3 regions of the Paenibacillus sp. GCM10028914 genome follow, and region 2 is predicted to be linked to each of the others. Evidence: predicted binding sites of a transcription regulator. Region 2 holds the regulator's gene; each other region holds the start of a gene.

The links. The regulator Rex, encoded in region 2, represses fermentation and respiration genes when NADH is low (regulators of the CRP and FNR family bind a similar motif). The targets are predictions, from matches to a motif close to TTGTGAAATATTTCACAA.
Region 1: a site for Rex is predicted at 3,955-3,972, ahead of nirB (nitrite reductase large subunit NirB). Genes of this name have one in related genera too.
Region 3: a site for Rex is predicted at 3,521-3,538, ahead of ACFQV5_RS06915 (TorD/DmsD family molecular chaperone). Genes of this name have one in related genera too.

What each region holds. Positions count from the first base shown of each region.
Region 1 is NZ_JBHTFO010000018.1:629,082-635,370, forward strand. It holds gene ACFQV5_RS23460 (AraC family transcriptional regulator) at 1-309, opposite strand, end outside; gene ACFQV5_RS23465 (sugar phosphate isomerase/epimerase family protein) at 652-1,620, shown strand; gene ACFQV5_RS23470 (ThuA domain-containing protein) at 1,667-2,395, shown strand; gene ACFQV5_RS23475 (winged helix-turn-helix transcriptional regulator) at 2,688-3,005, shown strand; gene ACFQV5_RS23480 (hypothetical protein) at 3,158-3,886, shown strand; gene nirB (nitrite reductase large subunit NirB) at 4,139-6,289, shown strand, end outside.
Region 2 is NZ_JBHTFO010000018.1:801,657-807,945, reverse strand. It holds gene ACFQV5_RS24420 (AAA family ATPase) at 1-1,033, opposite strand, end outside; gene ACFQV5_RS24415 (hypothetical protein) at 1,026-1,559, opposite strand; gene ACFQV5_RS24410 (cell wall elongation regulator TseB-like domain-containing protein) at 1,792-2,310, opposite strand; gene ACFQV5_RS24405 (amidohydrolase) at 2,339-3,640, opposite strand; gene ACFQV5_RS24400 (redox-sensing transcriptional repressor Rex) at 3,627-4,280, opposite strand; gene dinG (ATP-dependent DNA helicase DinG) at 4,327-6,289, opposite strand, start outside.
Region 3 is NZ_JBHTFO010000008.1:86,178-92,466, reverse strand. It holds gene ACFQV5_RS06930 (glutamine--tRNA ligase/YqeY domain fusion protein) at 1-1,204, shown strand, start outside; gene ACFQV5_RS06925 (MFS transporter) at 1,297-2,541, opposite strand; gene mobA (molybdenum cofactor guanylyltransferase) at 2,758-3,480, shown strand; gene ACFQV5_RS06915 (TorD/DmsD family molecular chaperone) at 3,781-4,482, shown strand; gene ACFQV5_RS06910 (efflux RND transporter permease subunit) at 4,553-6,289, opposite strand, start outside.

The DNA of each region.
Region 1 (6,289 bases), 170 kb from region 2:
TGAATTCCACCAAGAATCCGCCCAAGGACCTTTAAAGAAAATGTGGTAATCTCCGCTTTCTACAGTTAATTCTCCTTGTTTGTTTATTTCGTCGTCGATCTTAAGTTCATAGGGCTGCCCTGGGCTGAATATAAGCAGGTCTCCCGGTTCAATAAGCGATAACTTGTCGTCGATTCGTGCTCGGCAGCGACCGTCTGTTTGTAGCCGCATCAAATAGGTATCAAAACCATTTAACATGGTCATTTCAAAAGGTTTTCGGTGAAACGAGAAATTGGCTGCCATAACATGGTTGGAAATGTCTGCATGCATTGGTGCGTCCCCTTTAAACAAAAAAATTATGACCAGATTGTTCATGTTTTGATCATATAATTCATTTTAATTGAAATCATTTCGGAATACCATTGAACTAGTTACATTAAGCAATCAACCCAAGTATGACAAACAGCACAAAAGCATCCTCTGCCCGCTGTCGTATTCCAGTGGTGCCTATAGAGGACGAAACAGAAATGGGGGGACAGCCTGCTTAGTAACAGAGATAAATGAGCAAACTGTATACACAACTAGGCATATAACTATCCCATGTTTTAATGAATACTTAAGTAATAGTGAACTTATAAGAATACTTACTAACTATTGAACCGGAGGGATCGTATGAAACTCGGAGTATTTATGGTACTACTAAGCGGTCGTAAATTGGAAGATGCACTTGATTATGTTGCTTCAAAAGGTCTAAAAGCAGTGGAAATTGGTACAGGGGGATTCCCTGGCAATGCCCATTGTAATCCGGCAGAATTGCTTGAGAATGAAACAGCACTTAAGAACTTTAAGAATGCGGTTGAGTCACGTGGTCTGATCATCAGTGCTTTAAGCTGCCACGGTAACCCGTTGCATCCACAAAAGCAAATTGCTAAGGAATATCATGATGTGTATGTAAAAACAGTCGAATTGGCTGAAAAACTTGAAGTTCCTGTTGTAAACACATTCTCAGGCTGCCCAGGTGATCATGAGGATGCTAAGTATCCGAACTGGCCTGTAGCTCCATGGCCAAATGATTTCCAAGAGATCCTGACTTGGCAATGGGACAACAAGGTCATTCCTTATTGGACAGAGTGGGGAAAATACGCAGCAGATCGCGGTGTAAAGATTGGTCTTGAGCTTCACGGCGGATTTTCGGTCCATACACCTGCTACACTGCTTCGTTTACGTGAGGCTGCTGGAGAGGTAATCGGTGCAAACCTTGATCCGAGTCACATGTGGTGGCAAGGTATTGATCCGGTACAAGCTATTCAAATTTTGGGACGTGAAGGAGCGATTCATCACTTCCACGCAAAAGATACGGTCATTGATCCTGTGAACGTGAATAAATATGGTGTTACGGATATGCAATCTTACACGAATATGATGGATCGTGCATGGCAGTTCCGCAGCGTAGGTTATGGCCATGATTTAAAAGCTTGGGCTGATATGATGAGCGCTCTGCGCCTTGTTGGTTATGATTATGTTGTAAGTATCGAACATGAAGACGGTCTGATGTCTGTTGAAGAAGGCTTCTCGAAAGCTGTTCAGAACCTGCAGCAAGTGTTGATTGAAGAGCCGCTTGGAGATATGTGGTGGGTGTAAATTAGAAACCGCTTGGACTTGTACAACTTAGGGGGACTCAAATAACATGTATAATGTAACGATCTGGAACGAATTTGTTCATGAGAAAGTTCATGACGAGGTCAAAGCAGTTTATCCAGAAGGGATACACAAGGCACTGCAACAAGGGCTGGATAGTCCAGATTTCACCATTCGAACAGCAACTCTTGATGAGCCAGAACATGGTTTAACGGATGAAGTCTTGAACTTGACTGATGTTCTTCTGTGGTGGGGTCATATGGCTCATGACCGTGTTGAAGATGAGATTGTAAACAAGGTAGTACAACGAGTGCAAGAAGGTATGGGTCTGATTGTGCTTCACTCGGGGCATTTCTCTAAACCGTTTAAAAAGCTTATGGGTACAAGTTGTGATTTGAAATGGCGCGAAGCGGGAGAACAGGAAATATTGTGGTCTGTAAATCCTACACATCCGATTACGGATGGAGTGAATAGTCAAATCATTCTTGAGCATGAAGAGATGTACGGCGAATTTTTCGATATTCCGACACCGGATGAATTGATCTTTGTCAGCAATTTTGAAGGTGGGGAAGTATTCCGAAGCGGCTGTACCTTTACTCGCGGACAAGGGAAAATATTCTACTTCCGCCCAGGACATGAGACGTATCCGACATACTATAACCCTGAAATTCTAAAAGTTATATCTAACGGTATCCGGTGGGCAGCGCTTAATTCTTATGCAATTAAACCTGTTTACGGAAACAGTCAACCGGTCCGTCCTTTGAAAGTTCTCGCATAAATGTATCTAAGAAGGTCGTTCTAGGGTTTATCCTTAGGCGACCTTCTTCTCGTTAAATAACATGCCAGTTGTATTTTATAGAAAATGATCACTTCAAGCATAAAAGGGCATCATAATAGGCAAAATGGATGTGTTCACAATTAGATTTTGACTATTTCCATAAGGAATATCACAAATGAAGAGACAAATGGTTTTCAGTTTCGCAAATATATGCTATTATGATATGTACTAACGAATTGTAAGTTTTGATTAATCACAAGTAGGTAGTGACTCTGTAAAGAGGTGAAATGATATGGAAGTTACTAATCTTTGTTTATGTCCCAGGTTTGAGTCTGCGTTCGCTTTTCTCGGAAAGCGTTGGAACGGACTTATTATCCAGACTTTGATGAGCGGCCCGAAGCGTTTTAAGGATATTTCAAACTTCATTCCTTCTATGAGCGATAAAATGCTATCCGAAAGAATGAAGGATTTGGAAAGTGAAGGGATATTAATCCGTCATGTCTATCCTGAAACGCCCGTTCGGATTGAATACGAGCTCACTGAGAAAGGGAAAGCTTTAAAACCCGTAATGGAACAGATTTCAAACTGGGCTGAACAATGGGTTGATTAAGAAAAGAATGTTACAAAAAGGCCCTCGTCTAAAGTTTATACTTTGGAAGAGGGCTTTTTTTGACTTTTTAAGAATGTGGACTTGCACTAAAACCTGTCTTGTATAGTATAATTGGAAAAATAAACCTGAATCACGCTAGGAGGCGAATCTATATGAAAGATACGGTTAAACTGCCGCACATTCATTATGGACAAGAGGAAGCCGCCGAGCTGGAGAGAGCTTCGTTAAAAGTTCAGCATATTTTTGATAAGACTCAGATTTTTCTGAATCAATACATGCCGCTTTCATTATGGAGTGCTCTTACAGGGATAGAGCGTGATTCGGAAGAACATGAGCTTTGGGGGAGTAATCTGGAAAGCGATATCTTTCAGATATGGATTCAGAGTCCAAAGGGTTGGAAATGTATTGGATTTGAAAGACATAGCCCACCGTCCCTGCAGGATAATACATTGGAACAAGATCTGTCTGTGAATAGTGCTGAAATGAATTTATGTCACAATAAAGGAATTCCGGGCAGGATGCTTCAAATGGTTATATGGTCACTCTTTGAGAAAATCCGGCTGTTGAAACCTTTTTTAGGCGATGATCCATTTTTTACTGAAGAAGAGATGGATGTTATTTCTAATTATTTTGTACCTACTTACTTAAGTCCGATGCCTTTGAAAGAAAGAGGAAAGAACTTTAAGATTATTCAAACAAGGATCCCTCTTTATCAAGAACATATTTCAGCACCTTCACTTGTTATTCAATCGGAAGATGTCATTGTGACTGGGAATTGGATGACAGGGGTGGATTTAAACTCGAACGGATTTACTGGGCTTCGTCCATATTTAAAAGTTCCACAAGGTGAACGAAATTACATGAAGGCTTTAATTGTATAAATAATGAATAGGCAGCGCGTGCTGTCTATTCTTTTTTGTATATTTTTTTAAGTTTTAATGAACATTTATTGTGAAATCATTCACATTTACTGTGAACACAATCACAATATGTATTAAATTTAAAATATATAATAAGAGCGTAAAGCAAGTAAAAGGAAATTTCTATTTGAAAACATTACAAATCTGAACATGAAGGCTATCTTTATACAGAGATTGAACGGATAGGATTTGCCTTTGAAGGAGGAAGCGAATATGGCTGACAAACTAAAACAAAAGCTAGTCGTTATAGGTAATGGAATGGCAGGTATAAGCACAGTAGAGCAAATTATTAAACTAGGCGGCGCGTACGATATTACAGTATTCGGCAGTGAGCCGCACCCGAACTATAACCGAATTATGTTGTCCTATGTTCTGGATGGCAGCAAAACAGTTGATGATATCGTATTAAACGATTGGAATTGGTATAAGGAAAACAATATTACACTACATGTAGGAACAACAGTTACGAAGATTGATGAAGAGAATAAAGTAGTTGTTGCTAATAATGGCCTGACAGTTCCTTATGATCGGGTTATCATTGCTACAGGTTCGAATCCTTTTATCTTACCAGTGCCTGGGAGTGATAAAGAAGGTGTAGTAGGTTTTAGAGATATTGCGGATTGCAATCAGATGCTTGAGGCCGCCAAACGGTACAAGAAAGCTGCAGTTATTGGTGGAGGACTCCTTGGTCTTGAAGCTGCCAAGGGTCTGGTTAACCTAGGTATGGATGTTACGGTTGTCCATTTGATGAATGATTTGATGGAGCGGCAACTCGACCATAATGCTTCATCGATGCTGCAGGCAGAACTGGAAAGCCAAGGGATCAAATTCGCTATGGGCAAGCAGACTGAAGAGCTGCTCGGTGACGAACGAGTTACTGGACTTCGCTTTAAGGATGGAACTGAACTAGAAGCGGAATTTGTCGTTATGGCTGTTGGAATTAAACCGAATGTTGAAGTAGCTAAAGCGAGCGGAATTACAGTTAATCGCGGAATTGTTGTGGATGACTATCTCCGGACATCCATGCATGATGTATATGCTGTTGGTGAGTGCGATGAGCACCGGGGTGTATGCTACGGTCTTGTAGCGCCGTTATTCGAGCAAGGAATGGTGCTTGCCAAGCATCTGTGCGGTGTGGAGACGAAACCGTATGAAGGCTCAATCGTTTCGACGAAGCTGAAAATTAGCGGTGTGGATGTGTTTTCTGCAGGTGAATTTATTGAAGGCCCTGAACATACCGTGATTGCGGCTAAAGATGAGTGGAAGAAGACATACAAAAAAATTCTGCTTAAGGATAACGTGATTGTTGGTGCTGTATTGTTCGGTGATGTAACGGAATCGGCATCGTTACAAAAGCTCATTAAGCAGGAAGCTGTGATGACAGATGAAATATACAGTATGGTTATGGGAACAGGGTGCTGTGGCGGAGGCGCCAAGAAAGTTAACTCTGTCGAGAATATGGCAGACGATGAGATTGTATGCGGATGTAACGGGGTGACAAAGAAGACCATTGTGGATGCAGTGACTAATCAAGGTCTGACCACAGTGGATGAAATTAAAGCATGCACTGGAGCAACGCGTTCTTGCGGCGGGTGTAAACCGATGGTTGAAGAGATCCTGCAATATGTGCTTGGAGACGGTTTTAAAACGGCTACGAAGCAGGGGATTTGCGGATGTACAACACTTAATCGTGATGAAATCGTAGCTGAAATTCGTGCTAAAGGATTAACAACGACTAAGGAAGTCATGAATGTTCTGGAGTGGAGTGAGCCTGAAGGTTGCTCGAAGTGCCGTCCAGCGATCAATTATTATCTTGGCATGATTTACCCAGAGATCTATGAAGATGAGAAGGAATCTCGTTTTGTAAACGAGCGGATGAATGCAAATATTCAGAAAGATGGCACGTATACTGTAGTTCCACGTATGTATGGAGGCGTGACAACACCGGAAGATTTGAAGCGGATTGCGGACATTTCACTTAAATATGATGTTAAGGTAGTGAAGGTGACCGGTGGACAGCGTTTAGATCTGATTGGCGTGAAGAAGGAAGATTTACCTAAAGTATGGGAAGAACTCGATATGCCATCGGGTTATGCTTACGCTAAATCGCTTCGTACGGTGAAAACTTGTGTGGGTGCAGCATTTTGCCGCTTTGGTACACAAGATTCGATGAATGTTGGGGCATTGCTGGAGAAGAAGTTCGAAAGATTAGACTTCCCCGCTAAGTTCAAAATGGCTGTGAATGGTTGTCCACGTAACTGTGCTGAGTCGTGCACGAAGGATATTGGTATTGTTGGTAACGATGGAGGTTGGGAAGTATTCATTGGCGGAAACGGGGGAATCAAACCACGCATTGCAGACTCA
Region 2 (6,289 bases):
CCATGATCGCATGTCCCAATTCATGAATAGCGACTCTTTTCTTCTCTTCTATGTTCGACTCACGGTCAGAACGCTCACCCATCATAACCTTATCAATAGCCGATGATAAATGACGCTGCTGAATAACCTCTTGATTCTCACGCATGGCATAAATCGCAGCTTCATTCATGACACTTTCAAGTTGTGCACCCGAAAAACCATAAGCTTCTTCCGCGATTTTTTCCAGATCAACATTTGAATGCAGTGGCTTATTCCCTGCATGTAGCTTCAAGATGTGAGTACGGCCCTTTTTATCAGGAAGATCAACCTGAATGTGACGGTCAAAACGTCCTGGACGAAGAAGCGCACTGTCGAGCATCTCTTTTCTGTTCGTAGCGGCAATAACTAGAATCCGTGGCGACTCCGTAGTAAAGATCCCGTCCATCTCAGTCAACAACTGATTTAATGTCTGATCATATTCCCTCTGCTGTCCGCCTTCCCGCTTACCGCCAATAACATCTATTTCGTCGATAAAAATAATAGCGCTTTGCTTGTTCTCTTTAGCCGCACGGGCACGTGCATCTTTAAACAAGTCACGAATACGTCCAGCGCCGACACCCACGTACATTTCAACAAATTCACTACCGGATGCAGCTACGAACACCGAGTTCGTATAATGTGCCGCTGCTTTGGCCATCAGTGTCTTACCTGTCCCCGGAGGCCCAGTCAGCAGTATACCTTTTAGTGGCCGAATTCCGAACTTCTTGATCTCTTCGTGCCGGATTAGAAAATCAAGCGCCTCTCGAAGTTCTTGCTTGGCATTGTCCTGTCCTCCAATTTCTTCAAAGGTCAGCTTTGCAGGACCGCTTTTCTTCCGTTTGCGTTCACCGCCTGCCCCTACAGCAATTCCCCCTCTCATCTTCGCAAGAAAGACGAGACCGCCTACGAGCATTGCAACAATAAGAATGGGAAGTACATTTACCCCAATAAAGGCGAGGAACACGAACAAAACAGGGATAAAGCCAATTAAAACTTCTTTGGACCAATTAGGCATGGTTCCACACCTCCAATTTGCCGGGTTGGCGCGGCAAAATTATGAATTTACCTGACTTGCCGTCGGATAAACTAACATATACATTCTCGTCATCAATCTGTGCTGTTGCTTTTAGCTGAGGCGAATTCTCCGCCAGCTGTTCTAAAGATGACTGTATATTTGTGTATTGTTTGGTATCCATTGCTTCGGCTACGGAGAGCATCGCAGCATCCCACCACTTATTAAGCTCTTCTGAAGAATGATCTTCCACTTCTAGCTTCAATGTTTTTTTACCGACGATCGACTTGCCCTCTTTGTTTATATGTTCAACCAGACCACGTAAATCTGTTTCTGGCTTTAAATCAAGTTTCAAAGTGACTGTATCCTGTTTAATATCTATTTGAGAGCCTTTCACGCCATCATATTCAGATACAACATTAGCTAATGGATTCTTAAGAGCCATTTGCCGATACAGATACCATCCACCAAAAAGCATGGATGCAGAAATAACAACGGTCAGAACGATAGGAACAATACGTAGTTTCAATGAAGTTCCTCCTTGTACAAAATATATATCTATGCGAATACCTAGTTGCAAGACTTCCTATAAATCAACACTATATACCCTTTGATACATCTATGAGTATATCATATCTTATATACGAAATTCATATCAACCTGTGAATATATTAAAAATTATTTTTTAAAATTTTATGTAATCGCTTTTATTTATAACAAGCACAAACACTCCACTGTAAGTACAATGGAGTGTTTGTAATTTATTGGTTCGGTAAAACAATGTCCTCACCAATTGGTTTTCCATCCTGAAAACGGTAAAACCGATATTTTGATTCATTATTCAGAGTATATAATAACTGCCAGACATACTCGCCTTCATACATACCAGGAACAAGTCTTTCGATGACGGCTCCAGGTAAATCAGCATGAATCTGATTACGAATCTGAGCTTCCGTCATACCATCACTTAAAGCCTCGGAATGCACCGTTTCAGGGCCTCCTACTGGCTTATTATCCTCCGTAAACTTCACCCATACCATAATTCCCTTGTTGTCAGCATCCTGCCCCGATACAACCCAGTATATACTATCCTTATCCCAGACTGATCTATAGGTTTTATCCGTTTTTATTAATCCCCCGTACTCCTGAGCTGCTGTTATCGCCAGCTTCTCTTGGTTCCAAGGGTCAGACATAACATTTGAATAGTATATTTGGAAAGCCAACAATATGAGCAAAAATCCGGAAACGCCGAGGAGTATCCGCTTTGTCTTTTTCTTCACCTGCGTTCCCTCGCTCCCTTGTTATTTTCTAGAGGGTCAACAACCGTTCGAATGCACTTTGAGCTTCACGGCGAATCTTCTCTTCATCTAAAGTTAAGCAATTTCCATTCTTGACGATCTGTTTACCATCTACCCAAACATGCTCAACATCTTTTGCACTTGCGGAATAAACAGCGTGTGAGATGAAATCTGTATGTGGCAAGAAATGCGCTTGATCTGTATTCAACGCGATAAAATCCGCCTTCATTCCAGGAGCCAGAGTTCCAAGTCCTTCTAAGAAGAGTGACTTCGCACCATACTCAGTACCCATACGCAACGCTTCCGAAGCCGGAATTGCCGTGGGATCACCAGTAACACCTTTATGAATGAGCGCAGCTAATCGCATTTCTTCAAACATATCTAAGTTGTTGTTGCTTGCAGGACCATCAGTACCTAAAGAAACGGTTACTCCAGCCTTAAGCAATTCTGGTACTCTTGCTACACCACTTGCCAGCTTCAAGTTACTTCCCGGATTATGAGATACCGCAACCTGATGAGCCGCCAAAATCTCAATCTCCTCATCCGTTAAATGAACCCCGTGAGCTACAAGTGCCGGTCTGGAGAAAAATCCTAGCTTCTGCAAGTGAGCTACAGGTCTTAATCCATATTCCTGAACATTCTGCTCTACTTCTGTAGTCGTTTCCGACATGTGAGTGTGCAAGGGTAAGTCCAGATCATGAGCAGCCTGGACGAACTTTTCAATGTAATCAGGAGGACATGTGTAAGGTGCATGCGGCGATATCATGGTCGTAATACGACCATTTGCTGCGCCATGCCAATCCTTTGCGAAGGCAATAGCCTCATCGAGCTTGTGCTTCTGGACATCAGGAGCACACAAACCGATTACGCCGCGTGTAAGTACCCCGCGCATACCCGATTGTTCCGTTACAGCAGCGACCTGATCCATATGATCATACATATCAAGGAAGGTCGTTGTTCCTCCCTTAAGCATTTCAATTACGGAAAGCGACGTTCCCCAGTATACATCATTCGCTGTGAACTTTGCTTCCATTGGCCACATCTTCTCCTGAAGCCATACTTGAAGAGCAAGGTCATCTCCATGTCCGCGAAGAAGCGACATAGCTGTATGACCATGCGTATTAATTAACCCTGGCATGAAGAAGAGATGTGTACCGTCAATAACTTCTATATCTTCCTCGACTACAGGCTTTTCTTCACCGATATAGGTAATTAGGTCGTCCTCAACTACCATATAACCACGGAGAACAGACTTTCCTTCCCGTAGCACGGCAAAGGTACCGTTTGTAATCATCCATTTATGCTTCTTCATGTTCGGTATCTTCCTTTCCATTAACCAAGTAATAGGCCAGACTTTGCAGATCAGTTGTGAAGTCAGCCGTATGGATTCGGATATGAGGCGGTGCTTTCAAAATGATTGGAGCGAAATTAAGAATCGCTTCAATACCTGCCGAAATAAGATTATCGGCAACAGCCTGCGCTTCCACATCTGGAACGGTGATGATACCGATTCGTATGTTATATTCTTTAATTGTTGCCGTCAGTTCTTCCATTGGCTGTACAACAATATTATTAATCTTGGTGCCCACTTTTGGACTGTATGCATCAAAAATAGCTACAATTTTCATATTATCTTTCAGAAAAGCATTGTAGTTAGACAAGGCTTGTCCAAGATTACCTGCACCCACAAGCACTACGTTAATTTGTTGATCCAGCTTTAAAATATGACGGATTTTTTCGATTAGGTAACTGACATCGTATCCAATACCCTTTCTACCGAAATCTCCAAAATAGGCCAGATCCTTACGAATTTGTGCTGGGTTTAGATCAAGTTTTTGCCCTAACTCTTGTGAGGACACAGTTGCTACCTCACGAATATGAAGCTCATTCAAATAGCGCAAGTAAACGGGCAGTCTGCGAACAACGGCCTCTGATATTTTATCCGATTTCATGCATGCTCCCCCTAATGATAATGTCAAATTATAATTCGACTTGTTATTATACTGTTCCTTCTCCATGAAGCCATTCCGTAATACGAGGTACCATTTGCTCCGTTGGCATATGTTCCATTTTAGGCCCTGGAAGTGAGTACAAAAAATGTTTTCCATAATAGGATTCAATTACACGGGTATCATATACGATGACAATCCCTTTGTCTTGTGCAGTCCGTACAAGTCGCCCAAATCCTTGTTTAAAACGAATAACAGCCTGTGGCACTGAAAGCTTCATGAATGGATTTTTCTTCTGTTGCTGGAGCAGCTCACTCTTCGCTTCCACTAATGGATGATTAGGCGGTTGAAACGGCAAACGAACGATTGCAAGACACGTCAAAGCTTCACCTGGGATATCTACCCCTTCCCAGAATGAGCTGGTACCCAGAAGAACCGACGCGCTGCTGTCCTGAAATCTGCGAATCAGTTTGGTTCTGCTCGTTCCGTCCATCCCTTGTCCAAGAACCGCAATGTCACTTGATGATAATGCTTCTTTCAATGGTTCATAGACCTGTCGAAGCATCCGATATGAAGTAAATAACACCAGCATTCTTCCCTTAGTTGCCATTGCGGCATCTTTAAGGGACTGAACAAGTGTATTTACGAAAAGCGGATCTCCCACTGTGCCCTTGACACTCGGGAAATCTCTTGGAATTAACAACAGTGCCTGCTCTCTGTAGTTAAAAGGCGAAGGCAGTTGGACCGTGTTAAGACGTCCCAGGTCTGAAGCTTCCTGTAGCCCTAAATTATCGATCATGTACTGGAATGATTTATCAACAGAAAGTGTTGCAGATGTCAGAATCACACTTTGTTTTTTATCGAAAAACAATTCCTTCAGTTGTCCACTTACATCGACAGGCACCGCATACATCTGAAGAGACTTACTTCGAAAATTCCCGTTAGCCTCCATCCAGTAAACAATACCCTCATCGTTTAAAGTCATAAAAAACTTCAAATTCTCTCGATGTGAGGCAAGATCCTTGAAAAGTCCATTGATATCGGTTATTAAGCTATCAGCACTATAGTCATCCAATTCTTCTCGTATCTCTGATGTGAGCGTATCTCCCTTACGAACGACATCACCTAAGATTAGATGAATTTGATTCTCAAGCTCGGTTAAGCTATCCCAGTCCTTAGGCTTCTTCGAAGGAGTAAGCCGAAGCGTAAACTGCCCCGTCTCCCCTGATGCATCTCCGCGTTCAGGAAGAATATTAAACAGATTGTCATTTAGACGATCCCAAGTCTCCTTAACCGTTATAAGATCAGGAAAGATCCGATCTATAACTGACGTCCATTCCCCCGCCTTTTCATGGGCCGAAGTTTGTAATAATTGACGCAAAGCCGGTAGCTGTCCGTTACGACTATCCTTATAAAGCCGTGTAAGGGTATGTACTACCGAAAAATATTTCAAGTTAAGACCTAGATGCTTACCCGCTACGTCTTCCAGATGATGAGCTTCATCAATCACCAGGCGTTCATATGCAGGTAATAGCTGATGATTTGCCTTCACATCCGTGAAGAGTTTTGAATGATTCGTAATGACTACATCCGCAATACCTGCCTCATGCTTTGCACGATGGTAAAAACATTTTTTAAACCATGGACAAGCTCGGCCCAAACAAGAGTCTGATTCGCTGGCTACGGTTTCCCAAAAATCTCCCCCTCGGCCCCCAAGATTTAATTCTTCATCATCACCTGTTTCTGTCTGCGTTAACCAGACAATCATTTGAGCAGATGTGATGATATCTTCTTTAGGTGTGCTGAAGTCTCTCCTATTTATTTTATGTTCAAATTTTCTCAAACACAAATAATGCTGTCTCCCTTTGAAGACGGCGGCTTTGAACGGAAACGGAATTACCTTAGTCATCAACGGAATATCCCGCTCTCGCAGCTGTTCCTGAAGGTTAATCGTATGCGTGCTGACCATGACCTTCTGATCCTGTTTCACACTCTGGTATATTGATGGAAGC
Region 3 (6,289 bases), on a different contig from region 2:
GATCGACATGTCCTCTCCGAACATCAACCTGCGTGATCCAGTCATCTATCGAATTTCCCATGCGCATCACCATAATACAGGGGACAAATGGTGCATCTATCCGATGTATGCTTTTGCTCATCCGATTGAGGATGCTATTGAAGGTGTTACACACTCACTCTGTTCGCTTGAGTTCGAGGATCAGCGTCCGTTCTATGACTGGGTTATCGCTGAATGTGAAATGCCGTCTACACCGCATCAGTATGAATTTGGTCGCTTGAATGTAGCTCAGACGGTTACGAGCAAGCGTAAGCTTAAGCAGCTTGTGGATGAGAAATATGTGGATGGATGGGATGACCCACGTATGCCAACCATCTCCGGTCTTCGTCGTCTGGGATATACACCGGATGCCATTCGTAACTTTGTCTTCGAGACAGGTATTTCAAAAGCATATGGCCAAGTGGACCGTCAAGTGCTAGAGCACTTTATTCGCGAAGATCTCAAGCTTAAAGCACCGCGGACAATGGCTGTGCTTGATCCACTCAAAGTGGTCATTACCAACTATCCAGAAGGACAAGTGGAATGGCTTGATGCAGAGAACAATACAGAGAATCCGGAGATGGGCATTCGTCAAATTCCATTCTCACGTGAAATTTATATTGAACAGGAAGACTTTATGGAGAATCCTCCGAACAAGTATTTCCGCTTGTTCCCAGGTAATGAGGTTCGCCTGAAGCATGCTTATTTCATTAAGTGCAATGACTTTATTAAGGATGAGAATGGCAAGGTAATTGAGATTCACTGTACGTATGATCCTGAGACGAAGAGTGGAACTGGATTTACAGGCCGTAAGGTGAAGGGGACGATTCACTGGGTAGAGGCAACACAGGCAGTTCCTGCTGAATTCCGTTTGTTCGAGCCGCTCATCAAGGATGAGGAGTCAGAAGAAGAGATCAAACAAGAAGTAGCGGGAGATGTTGCTTCATCCGAAGAAGAGGTCGAAACCGCAGAAAAGACGTTCCTGGATTTTGTGAATCCGAACTCCCTGCAGATTGTGCATGGATTTGTAGAACGGAATATGATGGATGCTAAGCCACAGGACAAGTTCCAGTTCTTCCGTCATGGATACTTTAACGTAGACTCTAAATATTCAGAGCCAGGTCGTCCGGTATTTAACCGTGTCGTATCCCTGAAAAGCTCGTTCCAGTTACCGAAGAACTCTTAAAATCGGTAATCGGTATATAGAATTGATGAAACAAGGCCCGGAAGATCCCTTAGAGGGGGATGCTTCCGGGCCTTGTCATATATGCATGTTATCTAATTGCTGGAGTAGGGTTCTTCTTCATAGTCTTCGTCGGTTTCATCGATAGGCGTCAGATTGTATTCCTGCTTACGCAGCATATACCACATCGATCCAAAGCCAATGGCACCCACTAAGGCAAGCATCATACCGATTTGATACATCGTTTGTGCGCCGAAATTCTGGAACATCCAGCCGCCGGCGATACCGCCGATGACACCGGATATACCGCTCCAGGATAATGTGTAAATGGCTTGACCTGACGCGCGGTATTGGCTTGGAACAAATAGCATCGTTAGCTGAGTTCCAACATAGAAATACCCACCAAAGGTGACGCAGTGCAGGATCTGAATAAAGGCAACTTCCAGTGGTGTGGAAGCTTCGGCCATGAGCAGCCAGCGCAGTGAGAAGAGTAGACTTACAACGGTTAAACAACCAATCATGACATTGATTTTTCGTTTGAGATAACGATCACAGAGCAGGAAGATGGCCACTTCAAAGATGGAAGAGAAGAAGATAGCCAGTCCAACCATTTGTTTGGTGCCTCCAAGATCCAGAATATACAGAGACATAAACGTATTATTCATCGTATTTGGTATGGATACAATAATTCCTAGGAAGATGAACCATATAAAGTATGGATTGAGAAATAACTTGCTGAAGCCCCGTATGCTGACTGTGGCAGAGCCTGTCGTCTTCTGGATATTCGGAAGAGACAGCATAAACATAGCGGCAATAACCAGCATAATAGAAAAGACGATAGAGATGCGACCAGATCCTAGCATTTCAATTACAGGTCCAGCTGCAATAGCTGTCAGTGCCCATCCAAGCGAGCCCCACAGCCGGAAAGAACCGAATTTATGCTGTGTGCCTTCAATGTATCCAAGAATAAGTGTATTCGTCTGTGAGAACATAGGTGTCTGAAAGAAATAGAATACAATCATTGTTGCATAAATCATTGCGTATGTGTTCGCCTGAAAAACAAATTGGACAAGCAGCAGCGTCCCCGTCATCATAATAAGAATAACGCGTTTGATGTTCTCTGCTCGGTCACTCCAATATCCCCAGAATGGATTGGCAAACACAGAGACGAATGGGGCAATGGCCATGAGGCTGCCGATCTCCACCTTGTTCATGCCGATATCCTGAAGATATAGTTGAAAGAACCCGGTGAATATAACCATGGTTCCATAAATGAAAAAGTTATAAAGTTTCAGAGACTTTAAAGATGATTGAGCGTTCATATCCTGCAAATAGGTCATTCCTTTCAAACCGAGTGCAATACAGAAAATGGCCTGAGTAGCCGAATATCTACTTTCAATGTATCACGCATTGAAAAGGGATACAAACCATCTTCTATGTGTTTATCCATTTTTTTGAAAAGTAATACAAGTGTAATAAAAGCGGAGGATAATGGTTCTGACGATATATTTATGACAGGTAGTGACAATGAGAATGTTAATGAAAGGAGACGAAGAATGGGAGATTCACAGAGAGTCCAGTCACGGTTTATGGAATTTCCGATACTAACGGGTATTATTCTAGCTGGAGGATCTTCACGACGGATGGGATGTGACAAAGCGATGCTGCCAGTGGGCGGCGTGTCATCAATAAAGCGGGCGCAACGATGTCTTGAGGAAGTATGTGATGAGGTACTTATATCTGTAAATACTTCGAATCCATATGACTTTACTGGATTAAGGACCGTTGAGGATATGTATACGGGGAAAGGACCGATGGCCGGGCTGCACGCTTGCCTTAGGGCGTCTAGAACCGAGTGGAATGTGGTAGCAGCCTGTGATATGCCTTTTGTTAGTACAGCAATTATTCATGGACTGTTGCGCGAAGTATCCTCATCTGGGGGTAAGGTTTCCAAATCAGGTTCAACAGGTGAAGCTAAATCTGATGAAACTCCTCTGAACGCAGTGATCCCTGTAATGGATGGACAAATACAACCTTTGCTCGCTCTTTATCACCGAGATGTTCTAGCAAGTCTGGAGAACCGCTTGAAACGAAATGAACTGCGTATGAAGGAATGGTTAGGTGACTTAAATATCCTCTATATTTCGGTAGAGGAACTATCTCGTCTGACGGGAAGATCGGCTGATAGGGATTTATTTAACATGAATCGACCTGAGGACTATGAGATTGCTTGTCGGTGGGCAGAACAATTAGAGGATATTGAATACGATCATAAATAAATAAAATTTAAACAGTAAAATTCGTGGATAAAATGAAATGGTGTGAATTGTATCACAGGAAACGTTTTCAAATTTCACTATACTGTGGTTAGAGGAATATAATTCCCCCTTTAGGAAATATGCGCTTAGGAAAAGAATGCTCCATCCCTGCAAGGATGGCAACTATTTTTCACAGTAATTCCCAAAATGCCCCTTAACTACCGTTAACCATTTTTCATTATTCTCCCCATGATCGAAGCATATGAGATATACTGTGAAGGATATCACATCCAACAAGAGGTCACCATTAGGAGGTTCGATATGGCGATATCGTCTGTTCAAACATTGGAGGTACCTGACGTCTGTCACAGGTGGCTGGAGAATCGCGGAGCGATATATCAGCTGCTCACTGAATTTCTTGGCAACTGGCCTACACTGTCTTTAGTTGCACATTGGAGTCGTAGTAGCGAAATCGCAAAAGCCGCGGAATTAACCCGCGGAGGCCGTGAATTGATGCAATACTTGAGCGGTCGTTCACCAGAGGAACTCGTGAGAATTTGCGAACAGGAAAGTGCGGAATATCGCAGGTTATTGCTTTTTTCGAAGCAACGACCGCTTGCAGAGTCACGCTACTCTCCTTATTCGCCCAGTTCACAGGATTTATCTGATTTTTATGCTTCGGTTGGAGTCGCTTTTAAGAAAGTTAACGGGGAGCCTGACGATCATCTTGCGATAGAACTTGAATTCATGACCATCCTGCATGATCGCATGCTGAATAGTGTTTACTCCGAGGATAGTATGCTGGAGTTGATGGAAATACAAGAGAGGTTCCTCGATGAGCATCTGCTCACCTGGATTCCGGCATTATGTAGAGAATTGAATGCTTCAACAATAAGTCCGCTTTACTCAGCAGTTTCATGTCTGTTGGCAGAATTCCTAGAGTATGATTTAGCAATGTTGCGCACTTGGAGAAAATCATGTCAGTCTATTGTTGAGCCGGTTCGTGAGGTAGTACTGGTATAAGCTCCTTCACATAAGAACAAATGATAAAGAGGCACACTTCCCAGATCGGGAGGTGTGCCTTTTTTATGAATTAATCTTCGATTTGTTTTTTGCGGAATTTCATTAGGAATTCATACACTACAGGAACAACGACGAGGGTCAGTAAGGTTGAACTGATCAAGCCGCCGATAACTGTGATACCGAGTCCGCGTGAGATGATCCCTGCACTGTTCTCCCATCCGAAGACCAGTGGAAGCAATGCACCGATCGTTGCCAGAGCTGTCATCAGGATAGGACGAAGACGTGTCGCACCGGCCTCAAGAAGCGCATCTCGTGTTGACATTCCCTCACGTTCCTTATGAATAACGCGGTCAATCAATACAATCGCGTTAGTCACAACGATACCGATCAGCATCAGTACACCCATCAGAGCGGATACGTTTAGTGTTTCACCCGTGATCAGGAGTGCCACAATCGCTCCGATAACGATGAACGGAAGTGAGAACAGGATTGCAAACGGTGCAAGTGCACCACCGAAGGTAACAACAAGAACAAAATAAACGATAGCAATTGCAGCCAACATGGCAAGACCAAGCTGGCCAAAGGTTTCGTTAATCTGCTCGGTAACACCGCCAAAGGATACGGAAATCCCTTCAGGAAGCTCCATCTTATCGATTTCAGCTTGCAGATTCGAGGAAGCACTACCTACGTCTGTTGTAATGATGTCTGCATTGACAGTAACGACCATTTTGCCATCGATGCGTGTGATCGAGTCAGGCGAGGTGCCTTTCTCTACTTTAGCGACATCCTTGATTGGCACTTCCATACCAAGTGGTGAAGTTACTGTCTTATTTTGGATATCCTCAATACTCTTATACGTCTGACTGTCAGCTTCGATATACACCTTATAGGATTTATTCTCGATTGCAATCTCAGTTAATACTGGGCGTTCACGCATTGGGCTAAGCTCCATAGCAAGTTGACCTGCTGTTAAGCCCAGAGAGCTAAGCTTCTCTTGATCTGCTACGAGTGTGTATTGCTCATACGCTTCGGACAAGCTGGTTTCTGCATTTTCGAAGCTGGCGGTATCCTTCTTCGCCAGTTCCAAAATCTCATCAGCTACCGGTTTAATCTGATCTAGTGAATCACCAAAGACATTAACGGTTAGCTGGTTGCCGCCCATACCGCCCATGTCCATGCTAGACCATACGCCTTCCGGAACTTCTTTCTCAAGTCCTTCGACCAACTCTTTCTTCACATCTTCGAAGTTCTTTGTATCCGGATCATACATGACATAGAACAGTCCTGAATTGGCTGAACCCATACCAAGTGGGTTGCTGCCACCGATGGAGAACTGCATGCTTTGGACTCCATCTTGTGCAAGAATGTATTTCTCCGCTTTCAATGCACGCTCCTCAACATCTTCCAGACGGTCGCCCGGTTGAGGGGAGTAGGTAACCATAGCGTACTTGTCTTCTTGATCTGGCATAAAGCTGACGCCCACGAATTTCGTGAGAAACAGGCTGCCGACAAGAAGCAATATGGCAACACCGAAAGTGATTAGCTTGTGATTCAGCGTCCATCTTAGCGCGGATTGATAGCCGCGAGCGAGTGTGCCTGGTCTTTCGTCATGGTTCTGCTTATTCTTAAGCCCTTTACGGAATAGAGTATGCGCAAGTGCAGGAACCAATGTAATGGCTACGACAAGTGATGCGAGAAGAGCGAATACCATTGTCATTGCAAATGGAATGAACAGCTCACCGACCATACCGCTTACGAGGACGAGCGGCAGGAATACCGCGATCGTTACAATCGTTGAGGACATGAT